2 regions of the Actinacidiphila sp. DG2A-62 genome follow, and region 2 is predicted to be linked to the other one. Evidence: riboswitches for the same ligand, from Rfam matches in the RefSeq annotation. Region 2 holds a riboswitch; the other holds the start of a gene.

Region 1 (9,165 bases), 4.7 Mb from region 2:
GGAAGTTGTGCGGATTGCGGATGCCGAGCCCGGAGCCGATCGGCGACCCCAGCGGCATCACCGCCGCGCATCCCACGTCCTCCAACTTCCGCGCCAGCACCGGATCGTCGTTGGTGTACGGCAGCACGGTGAACCCGTCGTCCACCAGCGTCTCCGCCGCGTCGAGCAGTTCGACCGGATCGGGCAGCAACGTCCGCTCGTCGGCGATCACTTCGAGCTTGACCCAGTCCGTGCCGAGCGCCTCGCGCGCCAGCCGCGCGGTGAGCACGGCCTCGCCCGCGGTGAAGCAGCCCGCGGTGTTCGGCAGCGCGCGGATGCCGTGCCGGGCCAGCACCGAGAGCACCGACCCCTTGGTCCGCGGGTCCAGCCGCCGCATCGCGACGGTGGTCAGCTCGGTGCCCGAGGCCAGCAGCGCCTGCTCCAGGACCTCCAGGCTGGGCGCGCCGCCGGTTCCCATGATCAGCCGGGAGGAGAAGGTGACGCCCGCGACGGTCAGCGCGTCGTCCGCGCCGGGGGCCGCCTGCGCGGAGGACGCCGCGGGCGCGGTCCCGTTCGTCGCCGGCTTCGGGGTCGGCTGCGGCGTCGGCTGCGGCATGGGTTTCGTCGTGGTCATCGCTCAGCCTCCCTGGACCGCGGTGAGGATCTCGATCCGGTCGCCCTCGGCGAGCGCCGTGTCCGACCAGCGGGCACGCGGCACCACGGTCTCGTTGAGCGCGGCGGCGACGCCGGAGGGCGCCGAGGTGACGGCGGCGACCAGGGCGTCCAGCGCCACCGGGGCGGCCAGCGTCCTGCGTTCGCCGTTGACCTGGACGGTGATGGCCGCGCTCATGCGTGCTGCTCCTGCCGTGCGGGGGCGGGCGGTACCGGGCCCGTCCCAGTCGTGGTGAACCGGTTGGCGCCGAACGCCCGTGCGTACTGCGGCAGTTCACCGGTGGACGAGGTGAGGACCTCGGCGAGGACGTCGCCGGTGACCGGGGTCAGCAGCACGCCGTTGCGGTGGTGGCCGGTGGCCAGCAGCAGCCCGTCCAGCGCGGTGGCGCCGAGCAGCGGCGCGTTGTCCGGGGAGCCGGGCCGCAGCCCGGCCAGCGTCTCGGTGAGCGCCAGTTCGGTGATGCCCGGCAGCAACTCGTGTGCGTCGCGCAGCAGTTCGTAGACCCCGCCGGCGGTCACCGTGGTGTCCCAGCCGAACTCCTCGCTGGTCGCGCCGAGTACGAGTTCGCCGTTGTCGCGCGGCACCAGGTAGACGTGGCTGCCGCGGACCACCGCCCGGACCGTGCGGGTGAGGAACGGCGGCTGTCCGGCCGGCATCCGCAGCCGCAGGATCTGCCCCTTGACCGGGCGCACCGGCGGCAGCGCGTCGTCGGGCAGCCCGGCGATCCGGCCGCTCTCGCTGCCCGCGGCCAGCACCGTCCGCGCCGCCGCGACCACCGTGCCGTCGGCGAGCACCGCGCCGGTCACCCGGTCGCCGTCCGCGGTCACCCGCGCGACGGCCGAGCGCAGGAACACCACGCCCGCCAGGTCCGCGGCCCGCAGCAGCGCGGTGGACAGCCGCCGCGGGTCCACCTGGTGGTCGCCGTCGACGCGCAGGCCGCCGCGGACGCCCGGCGCCAGCATCGGCTCCAGCCGGCGGCACTCGCGGCCGCTGAGCCACTGGGACTCCAGGCCCAGCGAGGTCTGGAACGCGTGCAACTCCCGCAGGTGCGCGCGGTCGTCCGCGTCCAGCGCCACCGCGAGGGTGCCGCAGCGGCGGTAACCGGTGTCCAGGCCCGTCAGTTCGGTCAGCTCCGCGGCGAAGTCCGGGTAGCGGGCGGCCGAGGCGAGGTTGAGGTCGAGCAACGCCTGCTCGCCGTACTGCAGTTCGGTGACCGCGGCGAGCATGCCGGCGGCGACGTGCGCCGCGCCGCCGCCGGGCGCGGGGTCCGCGACGGCTGTCGCGAGCCCGCGCTGGGCCGCGCGCCAGGCGGTGACGAGTCCGATGACGCCGCCGCCCACGACGAGGACGTCGGTGGTGTGGTGCAGGCCGTGTTCGCGCATCAGGTGGCGCGCTCCCTTCGCCGGCATGACCCGGATCAGGTTCGTACGGTCGGCGGCCGTCCAGCCGCCCTCTCAGCCCGGTCGTCCGGGCTCCCGCGTCTTCCTTTGGCCCCGCCAGCTTAGCCCCGGTCCCCGGCCGCGCGGCGCGGCAGGTCCGCGCCCGGCCCCGCGAGGGCGGCCGGCCGTCCCGGCCGGCGGGGCGGTCGCACGGCGCGGACCCGGGGACGGCTCGGCGTCCGAAAGGGCGGGCAGGTCACGGGTGTGTCCCGGAATGCCACGCGTTGGGCACAAGGACCACGCGTCGACCCGAATGGACCGAGCCGCCCTCGTAGAATCGGACGTCGTGGACATCACCGTGGAAGACCCGCTCGTCGGGCAGACGCTCGACCGGCGCTACCGGGTCGACAGCCGCATCGCCGTCGGCGGGATGGCGACGGTGTACCGGGCCGTGGACCTGCGCCTGGACCGCGAGCTCGCGCTGAAGGTGATGCACCCGGCCCTCGCCGCGGACACCGGCTTCGTGGAGCGCTTCATCCGCGAGGCCAAGGCGGTCGCGCGGCTGTCCCACCCGAACGTGGTCGGGGTGTTCGACCAGGGCACCGACGGGCCGTACGTCTACCTCGCGATGGAGTACGTCGCCGGCTGCACGCTGCGCGACGTGCTGCGTGCGCGCGGCGCCCTCCCGCCGCGCGCCGCGCTGGACATCCTGGAGCCGGTCCTCGCCGCGCTGGGCGCCGCCCACCGCGCGGGCCTGGTGCACCGGGACATGAAGCCGGAGAACGTCCTGATAGGGGACTCCGGCGGGGTCAAGGTCGCCGACTTCGGGCTGGTCAGGGCGGTCGACACGCAGACCAGCGCGAGCACCGGCGCGCTGCTCGGCACGGTCTCCTACCTCGCGCCCGAGCAGATCGGCCACGGCACCGTCGACCAGCGCACCGACGTGTACGCGTGCGGGATCGTGCTCTACGAGATGCTGACCGGCCGCAAGCCGTACGACGGCGACACGCCGATGAAGGTGATCTACCAGCACGTCAACGACGACGTCCCGGCGCCCTCCGCGACCGTGCCGGGCCTGGCGCCGCGGCTGGACGCGCTGGTGGCGCGGGCCGCCGCGCGCGATCCGCGGGACCGGCCCGCCGACGCCGTGCGCCTGCTGGCCGAGGTGCGCGAGGCGCGCGCCGCGCTGAGCCCGGCGGAGCTGGACCTCCAGCCGCGCGGCGCCGCACCCGCCGACGCGCCGCCGGCCGATCCCCGCTCCCCCGGCTCCGCACCCGCCGATCCCCGCTCCCCCGGCTCCGCACCCGCCGATCCGCGGACCGGCGCCGCTGTCCCCGTCGCCCCCGCCGCCGCGCTGGACGCGACGACCGTCCTCCCCCGGCTCCCGCGACCGCCGCCGCCTCCGGCTCTGCCACCGCCCCCGACGAGCTGCACCGCACCACCCGCCTGCTGCTGCCGCCCGCGACCGTCGACGAGGCTCCGCACGCCACCGTGCCGCACGCCCGCCGCGGGCCGCTGGCCGTGCTGGTCGCGCTGCTGGTGCTGCTCGGCGTCGGCGCCGGCGTGTGGTACATCACCGACGGCCAGTTCACGAAGGTGCCCGCGGTGCTGTCGCTCCCGCAGGCCGACGCCGAGCGCAAACTGCACGCCGCGGGGCTCGACTCGACGGTGCGGCAGGACTGGTCGCTCACCGTGCCGCGCGGCAGCGTGGTCGCCACCGACCCGGCGCCGGGCAAGCGCATCCGTTCCAACGGCTCGGTGACGCTGACGGTGTCCAAGGGCCCGCGGCTGGTGACGGTGCCGCCGGTCGCCGGGAAAACGCTCTCCGACGCGCGCGAGGCACTGCGCGCGGCCGGGCTGACCCCCGGCACCGTCACCCAGGACTTCAGCGACGACGTGCCGCGCGGCGCGGTGGTCGCCACCGACCCCGCGGACGGCACGAACCGCTCCCCCGGCACCCCGGTGGCGATCACGGTCTCCCGCGGCGCCCCGGTGGACGTGCCGGACGTGATCGGCGAGAGCGTGCCGGAGGCGCAGCAGGACCTGGAGGACGCCGGGCTGGACGTGGTGCTCGCGCCGGACAAGGTGTTCTCCGACGACGCCGACAAGGACACCGTCGCGCTGGAGTCGCCGAAGGCCGGTGAGCAGGCCGGCGAGGGCGAGACCGTGACGATCACGGTGTCCAAGGGCCGGCAGAAGTTCGACGTGCCGGACGTGACGGGCAAGAGCGCGGACGACGCCAAGCAGATCCTCCAGGACGCGGGCTTCGACGTACGGGTGATCAACCTGTTCTTCGGCGACACGGTCTTCAGCCAGTCCCCGGACGGCGGCGGCCAGGCGCCCAAGGGCGCGACGATCACCTTGTGGGTGCGCTGACCCGTGCCGCAGCCCGTGCCCGCGCCGTCCGTGCCACCCGCGCCGCCCGTGCCACTCACGCCGCCCGCGCCGCCGCGCAACCCCGTCGGCGGCCACGTCCCGGTCGCCGGCGGCCTCGCCGCCAAGGGGCTGGCGTACGCCGAGCGGATCGGCGCGGAGGCCGTGCAGGTCTTCGTGGCCAACCCGCGCGGCTGGGCGACCGGGCCGGGCGATCCGGCGGAGGACGAGCGGTTCAGGGCGCGCTGCGCCGCCTCCGGCATCCCCGCGTACGTGCACACGCCCTACCTGATCAACGTCGGCTCGCACACCGCCGCGACCGCCGAGCTGTCGGTGGCCTCGCTGCGGCACTCGCTGCGGCGCGGGCGGGCGATCGGCGCGCGCGGGGTGGTGGTGCACACCGGCTCAGCGACCGGCGGCCGTACCCGCGCGGCGGCGCTGGCGCAGGTACGGGAGCGGATGCTGCCGCTGCTGGAGGAGCTGACGCACGACGACGACCCGTGGCTGCTGCTGGAGCCGACCGCCGGTCAGGGCTTCTCGCTGTGCTCGCTGGCCGAGGACCTGGGCCCGTACCTCGACGCGCTGGACCGGCATCCGCGGGTGGGGGTGTGCCTGGACACCTGTCACGCCTTCGCGGCCGGCCACGACCTGGACGCGCCGGGCGGCGCCGAGCGGCTGCTGGACGAGCTGACCGCGGTGGCCGGGCCCGGCCGGCTGCGGCTGGTGCACGCCAACGACTCGGTCGGCGCGCGCGGCTCCCGGCGCGACCGGCACGCGAACATCGGGCCCGGTCTGATCGGCGCGGACGCGTTCGCCGGTCTGCTGCGGCACCCCGCGACGCGCGACGTGCCGTTCGTGATCGAGACCCCCGGCGGCCCCGAGGGCCACGCCGCGGACGTGAAGCTGCTGAAGTCGCTGCGCGAGGCTCCCGACGGCGCGGCGGCCGGACCCGGCGAACCCGCCGCGCACCCCGCCGGGCCGGCGGACCCGGCGGGCCCGACCGGCCCCTAGAGCTCCGGGCCGTCGCCCGGTTCCTCCTGGTAGGAGTAGCGCTGCTCGCTCCACGGGTCGCCGATGTTGTGGTAGCCGCGCTCCTCCCAGAAGCCGCGGCGGTCGGCGGTCATGTACTCCACGCCCCGCACCCACTTGGGGCCCTTCCAGGCGTAGAGGCGGGGGACGACGAGGCGGACCGGGAAGCCGTGCTCGGCGGTGAGGGGCTGGCCGCCCTGGTGGGTCGCGAAGATCGACGAGTCGTCGAGGAAGTCCTCGATCCGCAGGTTCGAGGAGAAGCCGTACTCGGCCCAGACCATGACGTGCGTGACGTTCTCGGCCGGCGGGGCGAGCTTGACGACGGTGGACGCGGAGACGCCGCCCCACTCCATGCCGACCATGGAGAACTTGGTGACGCAGTGGAAGTCGGCGACCACCGTGGCATAGGGCAGCGCGGCGAACTCCTCGTGGTTCCAGCAGGTCTTGTCGCCGTCGGCGGTCGCGCCGAAGACCCGGAACTCCCAGCGGTCGGGGCGGAACCGCGGCACCGGCCCGTAGTGGGTCACCGGCCAGCCGTGCTGGAGCCGCTGCCCCGGGGGAGCTGCTCCCCCTCGCGACGCTGCACCTGGCCCATGCGTCCATGGTGACAGACCGGGCGCAGTGCTTCGGACCAGGGCATCCCGGCCGCGTCCGGACAGCGCCCCAGCCGCGTCCCGGACAGCGCCCCAGCCACGTCCCGGCCGCAACTGAATGTAAGCCTCCGCTTACTGGAAGACCGGCACCGCCGGTGCGAGGATGCGGGCGACCATTGCGCGCGGTCGCGCGGACCGGACCGCCCGCAGGACTCCCAGGGAAGGACGGCGTTGCCATGCAGGGCGACCCCGAGGTGCTCGAGTTCCTCAACGAACAGTTGACCGCCGAGCTGACCGCGATCAACCAGTACTTCCTGCACGCGAAGATGCAGGAGAACTTCGGCTGGGTGAAGCTCGCGAAGTACACCCGGTCGGAGTCCTTCGACGAGATGCGGCACGCCGAGCTGATCACCGACCGCATCCTGCTGCTGGAGGGCCTGCCCAACTACCAGCGGCTGTTCCACGTGCGGGTCGGGCAGACCGTCACCGAGATGTTCCAGGCCGACAAGCAGGTCGAGGTGGAGGCGATCGACCGGCTGCGGCGCGGCATCGAGCTGATGCGGAGCAAGAGCGACATCACCTCGGCGCGGCTGTTCGAGGCGATCCTGGAGGACGAGGAGCACCACATCGACTACCTCGACACGCAGCTGGAGCTGGTGGAGAAGCTCGGCGAGCCGCTGTACATCGCGCAGTTGGTGGCGCAGCCCGACAGCGAGGACTGAGCGGCGAGGACTGAGCGGGGAGGGCTGAGCGGGGAGGGCTGAGCGGGGAGGGCTGAGCGGGGAGGGCTGAGCGGCGAGGACTGAGCGGCGAGGGCTGAGCGAGCGGGCTGAGCGGCGAGGACCGGACCGCGCGCTCAGGCGGCCCGCGTGTCCGGGAGCGCCGGAGCCGCCGCCGGGGTCTGCTCCAGCCGGGTGGCCGTCGCGCAGCCGGCGCCTCGGCCCAGCAGCGCCTGGATGCGCTTGACGCACGACCCGCAGTCCGTGCCCGCCTTGCAGGCCGAGGCGATCTGCCGGGGGGTGCAGCGGCCGCTGTCGGAGTGCTGCTTGACCTGCTGCTCGGTGATGCCGAAGCAGGAGCAGACGTACACGCGGTCACCGCCATCCGGGGCCCGAGGGACTGAGGTAAACCTCACCTTACCCGGCGTCCCCGGTACGGAAAAGCGACAAGGGGCGCGGACCGGTGTGATCCGCGCCCCTTCTCGGGCGGGTGCGCGCCCGGCCGCGGGTCCGCGCCCGCCGCCGGGCCGCCGCCCCGCCGCCGGGGTCACCGCGCCGGGGTCACTGCCCCCGGTACATCTCCGCGACCAGGAACGCCAGGTCCAGCGACTGGCTGCGGTTCAGCCGCGGGTCGCACGCGGTCTCGTAGCGCTGGTGCAGGTCGTCGACGAAGATCTCGTCGCCGCCGCCGACGCACTCGGTCACGTCGTCGCCGGTCAGCTCCACGTGGATGCCGCCGGGGTGGGTGCCCAGCGCGTGGTGCACCTCGAAGAAGCCCTTGACCTCGTCGAGCACGTCGTCGAAGCGGCGGGTCTTGTGCCCGGAGGCGGCCTCGAAGGTGTTGCCGTGCATCGGGTCCGACACCCAGACGACCTGCGCGCCGGACGCGGTGACCTTCTCCACCAGCGTCGGCAGCTTGTCCCTGACCTTGTCCGCGCCCATCCGCACGATGAAGGTCAGCCGGCCGGGCTCCCGGTCCGGGTCCAGGCGCTCGATGTACGTCAGCGCCTCCTCCGGGGTGGTGCCGGGGCCGAGCTTCACGCCGATCGGGTTGCGGATGCGGGAGGCGAACTCGATGTGCGCGCCGTCCAGCTGCCGGGTGCGCTCGCCGATCCACAGCATGTGGCCGGAGACGTCGTACAGCTCGCCGGTGCGCGAGTCGGTGCGGGTCAGCGCCGACTCGTAGTCCAGCAGCAGCGCCTCGTGGGAGGCGTAGAACTCCACGGTGCGGAACTCCGCGGGGTCGGTGCCGCAGGCCGCCATGAAGTTGAGCGCGTTGTCGATCTCGCGGGCCAGCGCTTCGTACCGCTGACCGGACGGCGAGGACTTGACGAAGTCCTGGTTCCAGGCGTGCACCTGGCGCAGGTCGGCGTAGCCGCCGGTGGTGAAGGCGCGCACCAGGTTCAGCGTGGAGGCGGAGGCGTGGTACATCCGCTTCAGCCGCTCGGGGTCGGGGATGCGGGCCTGCTCGGTGAACTCGAAGCCGTTCACCGAGTCGCCGCGGTAGGTCGGCAGCGTCACGCCGTCGCGGGTCTCGGTGGGCTTGGAGCGCGGCTTGCTGTACTGGCCGGCGATGCGGCCGACCTTGACCACCGGCACCGAGGCGGCGTACGTGAGCACCGCCCCCATCTGCAGCAGCGTCTTGAGCTTGTTGCGGATCTGGTCGGCGCCCACGGCGTCGAACGCCTCGGCGCAGTCGCCGCCCTGGAGCAGGAACGCCTCGCCCTTGGCGACCGCGCCCAGCCGGGCGCGCAACTGGTCGCACTCGCCCGCGAACACCAGCGGCGGATACGAGGCGAGGTCGGCGATCACATCGCGCAGCGCCTCGGGGTCGGGCCACTCGGGCTGCTGCGCCGCGGGGAGAGCGTGCCAGGTGTTGCCACCGGTCTGGGTGGGTGCGTTCACGGTCACGGTCACCAGGTTAAGGGGTCCGGTCGCCCGATCCGCCGTCCGCCCAGAGGGTGAGACATCGGGGACGCGCGAGGCCGGTCCCGGGAACCGGTGGGGTCACTGCTAACGTCTGCGGCTTCGGGGGCGGTCTCCGACCGGGGGGCTGCCGCAGGGGAGGGTGCGCCTGCGGGCGTGCCGGAAAGCCGGGGTCTCACCCGTGTCACGCAGCAGGAACCGCAACAGACACCGCAGGCGTACGTCGCTGATCGCGTACGGCGCCGGCGCCGCCGTGCTGGCCACGCTGGCCACGTACGGCACGCTCGCCATGGCGTCGCCGGGAGGGGGCGGCGCCGACGCCGAGGCCGCTTCGGCATCCTCCGCGCTGCAGGCCGACTTCGCGTCGGCCGCGCAGGAGTTCAAGGTCCCGCAGAGCGTGCTGATGGCGGTCTCGTACCGGCAGACGCTGTGGGACGCGCACGCCGGGAAGCCGAGCGCCACCGGCAACTACAACGTGATGGGCCTGACCCAGG
Region 2 (9,165 bases):
GCCGCCCGTGCCGAAGCCCTCCGCGGGTCTGCGACACTGGAAGACATCATGCCTGCACCTGGAGAACTGACCTTCGCCGTGCCGCGGGGGGCCAAGAAGCCGCCGCGGCACCTCGCCGACCTCTCGCCCGCCGAGCGCAAGGAGGCGGTGGCCGCGCTGGGGGAGAAGCCGTTCCGGGCCAAGCAGCTCTCCCAGCACTACTTCGCCCGCTACGCCGACGACCCGGCCGCCTGGACCGACATCCCGGCCGCGGCCCGCGAGCGGCTGGCCGGCGAGCTGCTGCCCGAGCTGATGACGGTGGTGCGGCACGCCTCCTGCGACGGCGGCGACACCCGCAAGACGCTGTGGCGGCTGTTCGACGGCACCCTCGTCGAATCCGTGCTGATGCGCTACCCCGACCGCGTCACCATGTGCATCTCCTCGCAGGCCGGCTGCGGCATGAACTGCCCGTTCTGCGCCACCGGACAGGCGGGCCTGGACCGCAACCTGTCCACCGCGGAGATCGTCCACCAGATCGTCGCCGGCATGCGGGCGCTGCGCGACGGCGACGTGCCCGGCGCGCAGGGCCCGGCGCGGCTGTCCAACATCGTGTTCATGGGCATGGGCGAGCCGCTGGCCAACTACCGCCGCGTCGTCGGCGCCATCCGCCGCCTCACCGACCCCGAGCCGGACGGCCTCGGCCTGTCCCAGCGCGGCATCACCGTCTCCACCGTCGGCCTCGTCCCCGCGATGTACCGCTTCGCCGACGAGGGCTTCAAGTGCCGCCTCGCGGTGTCCCTGCACGCCCCCGACGACGAACTGCGCGACACCCTCGTGCCGGTCAACACCCGCTGGAAGGTCCGCGAGGTGCTCGACGCCGCGTGGCACTACTCCGAGGTCTCCGGCCGCCGCGTGTCCATCGAGTACGCGCTGATCCGCGACGTCAACGACCAGGCGTGGCGCGCCGACCGGCTGGGCAGGCTGCTGAAGAACCACCGGGTGCACGTCAACCTGATCCCGCTCAACCCCACACCCGGCTCGAAGTGGACCGCCTCGCGCCCGCAGGACGAACGCGCCTTCGTCGCCGCCCTGGAAGCGCACGGCGTGCCGGTGACCGTCCGCGACACCCGCGGCCAGGAGATCGACGGGGCCTGCGGCCAGCTCGCCGCCTCCGCCCGCTGATACGGTTCCCCCGCGGCCGGCACACCCCGTACCGGCCCGCACGCTCGTGGACAACACCTGAACATCCGACAGGGGAGCGCCTGGGACGGCGCTGAGAGTGCGGCTGGGAGATCTCCCAGGCCGCAGACCCTCGAACCTGATCCGGGTCATACCGGCGTAGGGAGTCAGCACATGAACAGCACCATCCGTCGGCGTGCCGTCGGCGCGCTCGTCCTCGCCACCGCCGGCGCCGCCGCCCTGGCCGGCTGCGGCGGCTCCTCGGACTCCTCCGGGTCCGGGCGGCAGAGCGGATCGGGCGGCTCGAAGACCGTCACCGTCGTCAGCCACGACTCCTTCGCCGCCTCCGACTCCGTGCTCGCCGCCTTCACCCGGCAGACCGGCTACAAGGTCAAGGTGCTGCGCGGCGGCGACGCCGGCGCCGCCGTCAACCAGGCCATCCTCACCAAGGACCACCCGCGCGGCGACGTGTTCTTCGGCGTCGACAACACCCTGCTCTCGCGCGCCCTCGACAACGGCCTGTTCGACCCGTACACCGCCAAGGGCCTGGACCAGGTGCCCGCCGACGTGCAGCTCGACGCGGGCAAGCACCGCGTCACGCCCATCGACTCCGGCGACGTGTGCGTCAACTACGACCGCGCCTGGTTCGCCTCCCACCACATCGCGCCGCCGCGGACCTTCGCCGACCTGGTGGAGCCGCAGTACAAGAACCTGCTGGTGACCGAGAACGTCACCACCTCCTCGCCGGGCCTGGCCTTCCTGCTGGGCAGCGTCGCCACCTACGGCGACTCCGGATGGCAGGGCTACTGGAAGCAGCTCAAAGCCAACGGCGTGCAGGTCGTCGACAGCTGGGAGCAGGCGTACGACAACGCCTTCTCCGGATCGGCCGCCGGCGCCAAGGCCAAGGGCGACAAGCCCCTGGTGGTCTCCTACGCCTCCAGCCCGCCCGCCGAGGTCGTCGGCGTGACCCCGCCGCCCGCGCAGTCGCCGGTCGGCGTCGCCACCGGCACCTGCTTCCGCCAGATCGAGTTCGCGGGCGTGCTGCACCACGCGAAGAACCCGCCGGCGCCAAGGCGTTCGTCGACTTCATGCTCAGCCGCACCTTCCAGCAGGACATGCCGCTGCAGATGTACGTCGACCCGGTCGTCCGGGGCGCCACCGAGCCGCCGGTGTTCACCAAGTACGGCGCGAAGGTCGCGCACCCCACGACGCTCGCGCCCGACACCATCGCCGCCCACCGCGACGACTGGGTGAAGACGTGGAACTCCCTCGTCCTGTGACCGCCGAGGGCGGCCGGGCACGCACCGCCGGGACGGCCGCCCGTCGCGCGCTGGTCCCCGCCGGGCTCGCGGCGCTGCCGCTGGCGTTCTTCGCCGCCTTCTTCGCCTACCCCGTCGCGTCCATCGTCGGCCGCGGCCTGCACCAGGGCGGCCGCTGGCGGCCCGGCGCGGTCGGCGACGTGCTCGGCGACCCCTCCGTACGGCACGTGCTGTGGTTCACCTGCTGGCAGGCCGCCGCCTCCACCGCGCTGACCCTCGCGGTCGCCCTGCCCGGCGCGTACGTCTTCGCCCGCCTGGACTTCCCCGGCAAACGGCTGCTGCGGGCCGTGGTCACCGTGCCGTTCGTGCTGCCGACCGTCGTCGCCGGATCGGCGTTCCTCGCGCTGCTCGGTCGGGGCGGCCTCACCGACGACCTGCTGGGCCTGCGCCTGGACACCAGCGTGTGGGCGATCCTCATCGCGCACGTCTTCTTCAACTACGCGGTCGTCGTCCGCACCGTCGGCGGTCTGTGGGCGCAGCTCGACCCCCGCCAGGAGGAGGCCGCCCGGATGCTCGGCGCCGGCCGCCTCACCGCCTTCCGCCGCGTCACCCTGCCCGCCCTCGCGCCGGCGGTGGCGTCCGCCGCCGTCCTGGTGTTCCTGTTCACCTTCACCTCCTTCGGCGTCATCCAGATCCTCGGCGGACCCACCCGCGCCACCCTGGAGGTCGAGATCTACCGGCAGACCGCCGAGGTCTTCGACCTGCCCACCGCGGCCGTGCTGACGCTGCTGCAGTTCGCCGCCGTCGCCGCGATCCTCGCCGTCCACGCCTGGACCGCCAGGCGCCGCGAGTCCGCGCTGCGCCTGGTCGACCCGGCCGGCACCGCGCACCGCCCGCGCGGGGCCGGCGAACGCTCCCTGCTCACCGCGGTGCTCGCCGTCGTCGCCGTGCTCATCGTGCTGCCGCTGGCCGTGCTCGCCGCCCGCTCCTTCGACGGCCCGCACGGCTACGGCCTCACCTTCTACCGCGCCCTCGGCTCCGGCAGCGCCGACGGCACCTTCCTCGTGTCGCCGCTGCAGACCGTCTGGAACTCCCTGCGCTACGCCGCCGCGGCCACCGCGATCGCCCTGGTCGTCGGAGGGCTGGCCGCCGCGGCGCTGACCCGCAGGAGCGGGCGGCTGATGCGCGGCTTCGACGGACTGCTCATGCTGCCGCTGGGCACCTCGGCGGTCACCGTCGGCTTCGGCTTCCTGATCAGCCTCGACAAGCCCCCGCTCGACCTGCGCGACTCCTGGCTGCTAGTGCCGCTGGCGCAGGCGCTGGTCGGCGCGCCGTTCGTGGTCCGCGTGATGCTGCCGGTGCTGCGCGCGGTCGACCAGCGGCTGCGCGAGGCCGCCGCCGTGCTCGGCGCGTCCCCGGCACGGGTCTGGCGCGAGGTCGAACTCCCGCTCGTCGCACGGGCGGTGGGCATCGCGGCCGGGTTCGCGTTCGCCGTCTCGCTCGGCGAGTTCGGGGCGACCGTCTTCATCGCCCGCCCCGACAGCCCCACCCTCCCGGTCGCCGTCGCCCGCCTGCTCGGCCGGGCTGGCGAGATGAACTACGGCCAGGCCATGGCGCTGAGCACCATCCTCATGGTGGTGTGCGCGGCCGGGCTGCTGCTCCTGGAGTACCCGCTGTCGGGACGCCGCGCGCCGCGCGCCCCGAAGGGGACGCCCGGGACGCCGTCGACGGCCGACCCCGTCGCGGACCCGCTCGCTGGGGTGCGCCGCGCCGAGCCCGCGACGCCGGGAGCGTCCGAGACGTTCGGAGAGCCCAGGGCGTCCGGCAAGTCCGCGGCGCGCGGGGCGTGGGGCAAGTCCACGACGCGCAGGACGTGGGGCAAGTCCGCGACTCCCGGGGCCTCCGGCAAGTCCGCGGCGCGCGGGGCCTCCGTCCAGCCCGCGCCCGCCACGTCCGCGTCCCCCGTCCCCGCCGCCCACGCCCGACCGGAGCGCCGCCGATGACCCCGCACGAGCCCGCACGGCGCAAGCCCGGCCGGCAGGAGCAGCAGCCGACACCCGCCGCGCCCGCGGCCCGGGAGGCTTCGGCCCCGCGAGCCCCGGCGCGGGACGCCACGGCGAAGGACGCCCCGGCAAACACCTCGGCGAAGGACGCCCCGGACCGGGACCGGTCCGCCCCCGCACTGCTGCACCTGGACGCCGCGACCGTCCGCTTCGGCGGGCGTGCCGCGCTGGACGCGGTCACCCTGGACGTCGCCGCGCACGAGATCGTGTGCGTGCTCGGTCCCAGCGGCAGCGGCAAGTCCACGCTGCTGCGGGCCGTCGCCGGGCTGCAGCCGCTGGACGGCGGGCGGGTGCTGCTCGACGGCGCCGACCAGGCCGCGGTGCCCGCGCACCGGCGCGGCGTGGGCCTGATGTTCCAGGACCACCAGCTCTTCCCGCAGCGCGACGTCGGCGGCAACGTCGCCTTCGGCCTGCGGATGCACAAGGCCCCGCGCGCCGAGCGCGCCGGCCGGGTCGAGACGCTGCTGGACCTGGTCGGCCTGCCCGGGGCACGGCCAGGCCCGTCGCCACCCTGTCCGGCGGCGAGCAGCAGCGCGTCGCGCTGGCCCGCGCGCTCGCGCCCGAGCCGCGGCTGCTGATGCTCGACGAGCCGCTCGGCCAGCTCGACCGCTCGCTGCGCGAACGCCTCGTCGTCGAACTGCGCGGCCTGTTCGGCCGGCTCGGCACCACCGTGCTCGCCGTCACCCACGACCAGGGCGAGGCGTTCGCGCTCGCCGACCGCGTCGTGGTGATGCGCGACGGGCGCATCGCGCAGACCGGCACCCCGCTCCAGGTGTGGCGGCAGCCCGCCTCGCGGTTCGTCGCCCGCTTCCTCGGCTTCGACAACCTCGCCGAGGCGACGGTCGGCGGCGAGGTCGCCGCCACCGCCTGGGGCAAGGTCCCCGTCCCGCCCGGCAGCGCCCAGGGCGAGCGCCTGGTCCTGGTCCGGCCGGCCGGTGTGCGGCTGCGGGACCCGCACACCCCGCCGCCGGCGTGGGCGGGCGGCGGACTGCCCTGCACGGTCCGCGGCCGCACCTTCCGCGCCGGACGCGTGGCCGTGCTCCTGGCGCCCGAGCAGGGACCGCCGCTGGAGGCCGAGTGCGCGTTGCGCGACGCGCCCGCCGAGGGGGAGCGGGTTACCGTGGACTTCGATCCCGAAGACGTCGTCGTCCTCGACCGGTGACCTGCCGCCGGCCCGCCCGTCCGGCCGCCGGGGGCCGCCGCGCGCCGGGGCCGCGCCCGGCAGAACGGAACGCCCCGCCATGCAGAAGATCACCACGTTCCTCTGGTACGAGGACCAGGCCGAGGAAGCGGCGCGGTTCTACATCTCGCTGTTCGACGACTCCCGCATCGTCTCGGTCCAGCGCTACGGCGAGGCGGGTCCCGGCGTCCCCGGCACCGTGATGGTGGTCGAGTTCGAACTCGCCGGGCAGCGCTTCCTCGCCCTCAACGGCGGCCCGGTCTACACCTTCAACGAGGCCATGTCGCTCAGCGTCGACTGCGCCTCGCAGGAGGAGGTCGACCGGCTGTGGGCGGCGCTCACCGCGGACGGCGGCGAGCCCGGGCCCTGCGGCTGGCTCAAGGACCGCTACGGCGTCTCCTGGCAGATCGTGCCCAGCCGCCTCACCGAGATGCTCGCCGACCCCGACCAGGAGAAGGCGCAGCGCGCCATGGCGGCCATGCTCGGCATGAGGAAGATCGAGATCCCCGCGCTGGAAGCCGCGTTCGCCGGCCGCTGAGCGCCCGGCCGCCGGATCCTGCGGCCGCGAGCCCGCCCGGACCGCGGGGCCCGGCGGACCCGCCCTACGCCCCGCCCAGCTCCGCCAGCACCCGCGGCACCTGCGCCGCGTCGTCCACCAGGGCGATGCGCCGGCTCGTCGCGGTGCCCTCCGCCAGCGACTCCAGCAGCGGCCACACCGGCAGCACCCGTGTCCAGTGCGCCCGGTCCACCAGCACGACGGGGGCCGGGCCGCCGTGGTCGGGGGAGCGGTCGGCGGAGCGGCCGGGGCCGAGGTCGTACGGGTGCGGCGCCGCCGCGTCGAAGACCTCCCGCACCGTGCCGGCGGCTCCCGGCAGGAACACCGCCCCGGCGCCGCAGCGCGGGAGCAGGCCGTCCCCGCGCACCGCGTCGGCGAAGGACTTGGCGAGGTGCGAGGCGAAGGCGTTGGGCGGCTCGTGCCCGTTGAGCCAGGTGGGCAGCCCGAACGACGGCCCGCCGTCCGGCCACCGGTCGCGTACGGCGAAGGCGGCCGACGCCCACGCGCCGACCGAGGGGGCGAACGACGGCGCGCCGGCCAGCACGCCCAGCGCCTTGCCGAGCATCACGTCGTCGTAAGGGGCCGCGTAGGCGCCGAAGTTGGCGGCCTCCGCCGCGCCCGGACCGCCGCCGGTGACCACCGTGAAGCCCGCGCGGGACAGCTCCCTGCCGAGCCGCGCGGCCGTTTCGTACGCCTGGCTGCCGCGCGCCGTCGCGTGCCCGCCCACCACCGCGACCGCGCGCGCACCGCGCAGCCGCTCGTCCAGCGCGGCGGCCACCGCGTCGTCGTGGAGCGACCGCAGCATCGAGGAGAACACGTCGCCGTCGCCCGCCGTCCGCCGGTACCAACGGTGGGTGCGCGCGTCCGGGGTGTCCTCGTAGCCGCCCTCGGCAAGCCCCGCGTACAGCTCGCCCGGCGTGTACAGCGCGGCCCGGAACGGGTCGAAGGGCAGCCCCGGCACCGGCGGGAAGGCCAGCGCGCCGCCCGCCCGCACATGCGCCAGCGCCTGCTCCTCCATCGCGCAGCCGAGGAACACCGCCCGCGAGGTGTCCGAGACCAGCAGCGCGAACGTCCGCGAGGTCAGGTCCAGGCCCCGCACCAGCCGGCCGGCGAAGCTGCCGCCGAGCGCGACCCCGTCGAACTCCTCCAGCGTCGCCACGTCCCGCACCGGCCGCGGCACCGGCTCCCCGTGGCGGGTCGGCTCCGGCTCGTCGGGTGTCTGCTCGGGCACGCCAGCACCCTAGCGGCCCGCTCCCGCGACGCGTAGTCCACCGGCATGAGCGGCCGGCGCGTGCCGCGGTCCCGCACGGCGCGAGGGGCGCGGGCAGCGACCGGTTTGACAACGCGGAACCCCGCGATGAAACTGGACCGCGCAGTCCATTGGACCGTACGGTCCAATGGTGGACCGCGCCGTCCGGGCGCGACGCGAACGACCCGGGAAGACCCGGGGAAGACCCGGGAAGCCTGCGCAAGACCGCCGTGACACCGCCGTGAGACCCCGTGAAGAAGCGAAAGAAGAGACCCGATGGACCTGCACCTGAACGACAAGCGCGCCCTCGTGACCGGATCGAGCAGCGGACTCGGCGCGAAGATCGCCGAGCGGCTGGCCGCCGAGGGCGCCGCGGTGGTCGTCCACGGGCGTGACGAGGCCAGGGCGGCGGCCGTCGCCGGTGCTATCACCGACGCCGGCGGCCGGGCCGACGCGGTGACCGGCGACCTCGGCGCCGACGCGGGCGCCGACGCGGTGGCGGGCGCCGCGCTGGCGGGCGGACCCGTCGACATCCTGGTCAACAACGCCGGCGCCTTCGACGTGACCGCGACCTGGCAGGGCACCACCGCGGACGACTGGGCGGCCCTGTACAACACCAACGTGATCTCCGCCGTCCGCGCCATCCACCGGCTGGTCCCGGCGATGCGGGAGCGCGGCTGGGGCCGGGTGATCCAGATCAGCAGCGTCACCGGCAGGCTGCCCCAGGCCACCCAGCCGCACTACGCCGCGACCAACGCCGCCCGCGGCAACCTCGCCGCGTCCCTGTCCCGCGAGCTGCGCGGCACCGGCGTCACCTCCAACGCCGTGGCCGCCGGCGGCATCCTCACCCCCGCCAACCGGGAGATGCTCACCCGCTGGGGGCGCGAGCAGGGCATGGGCGAGACCTGGGAGGAGATCGAGCCCCGACTGGTCGCCGCGCACGGGCCCAACGACGTCGGCCGGGTCGGCCGCCGCGCCGAGTACGCGGACCTGGTCGCCTTCCTGGCGAGCCCGCTGTCGGGGTACATCACCGGCGCGAACCTGTCCGTGGACGGCGGCTGGCGCGACGCCTGACCGCGGTACGGCCACGGTCGGGTGGCAGGTGCCGCGGACGGGCCGCGCGGACCCCCGCACGCCGTAGCATGGCCGGCATGGAACGCGTGCTGACGGCGCGGGGAGCCGCCACCCGGGCCAGGATCATCAAAGGGGCGGTCGAGCTGATGCGCCGCCACGGCCCGGCCAACGTCGGTCTCGACGACATCAGGGCCGCCACCGCCACCAGCAAGAGCCAGCTCTTCCACTACTTCCCCGACGGGAAGTCGGACCTGCTGCTCGCTGTCGCGGCCTACGAGGCCGAGCAGGTCCTCGCCGACCAGCAGCCCATGCTCGGCGACCTCACCGACTGGGCGCGGTGGGAGGCCTGGCGGGACCGCGTCGTCGAGCGCTACCGCACCCAGGGCCGCAACTGCGCGCTGACCGCGCTCACCGCGCAGCTCGGACTGTCCGACCCGGCCACCCGCACCGTCATCAACGGCATGTACGCCACCTGGCGCGGCTTCCTCGCCGACGGCGTCCGGGCGCTGGCCGCGGCCGGCCAGACCGCCCCCGGCGCCGACCCCGACCGCATCGCCACCACGCTGCTGACCGCGATCTCCGGCGGCGCGACGATGCTCCAGGCGACCGACGACATCCGCTACCTG

Evidence for each region. Region 2 has a riboswitch for thiamine pyrophosphate ahead of VSR01_RS29800 (thiamine ABC transporter substrate-binding protein). Riboswitches for the same ligand answer to the same signal wherever they lie in the genome.
Region 1: another riboswitch for thiamine pyrophosphate. It lies ahead of thiO (glycine oxidase ThiO); the one in region 2 lies ahead of VSR01_RS29800 (thiamine ABC transporter substrate-binding protein).

What each region holds. Positions count from the first base shown of each region.
Region 1 covers NZ_JAYMGI010000002.1:1,887,397-1,896,561, forward strand. Annotated here, with positions in the region: gene VSR01_RS08365 (thiazole synthase) at 1-613, opposite strand, end outside; gene thiS (sulfur carrier protein ThiS) at 617-829, opposite strand; gene thiO (glycine oxidase ThiO) at 826-2,061, opposite strand; TPP riboswitch at 2,046-2,132, opposite strand; partial or broken gene pknB (Stk1 family PASTA domain-containing Ser/Thr kinase) at 2,345-4,407, shown strand; gene VSR01_RS08385 (deoxyribonuclease IV) at 4,456-5,415, shown strand; gene VSR01_RS08390 (sulfite oxidase-like oxidoreductase) at 5,412-6,044, opposite strand; gene bfr (bacterioferritin) at 6,263-6,748, shown strand; gene VSR01_RS08400 ((2Fe-2S)-binding protein) at 6,883-7,116, opposite strand; gene VSR01_RS08405 (class II 3-deoxy-7-phosphoheptulonate synthase) at 7,307-8,656, opposite strand.
Region 2 covers NZ_JAYMGI010000002.1:6,610,170-6,619,334, forward strand. Annotated here, with positions in the region: gene rlmN (23S rRNA (adenine(2503)-C(2))-methyltransferase RlmN) at 49-1,161, shown strand; TPP riboswitch at 1,222-1,341, shown strand; partial or broken gene VSR01_RS29800 (thiamine ABC transporter substrate-binding protein) at 1,333-2,438, shown strand; partial or broken gene VSR01_RS29805 (ABC transporter permease) at 2,417-4,084, shown strand; partial or broken gene VSR01_RS29810 (ABC transporter ATP-binding protein) at 4,600-5,642, shown strand; gene VSR01_RS29815 (VOC family protein) at 5,722-6,198, shown strand; gene VSR01_RS29820 (LOG family protein) at 6,263-7,447, opposite strand; gene VSR01_RS29825 (SDR family NAD(P)-dependent oxidoreductase) at 7,742-8,539, shown strand; gene VSR01_RS29830 (TetR/AcrR family transcriptional regulator) at 8,617-9,165, shown strand, end outside.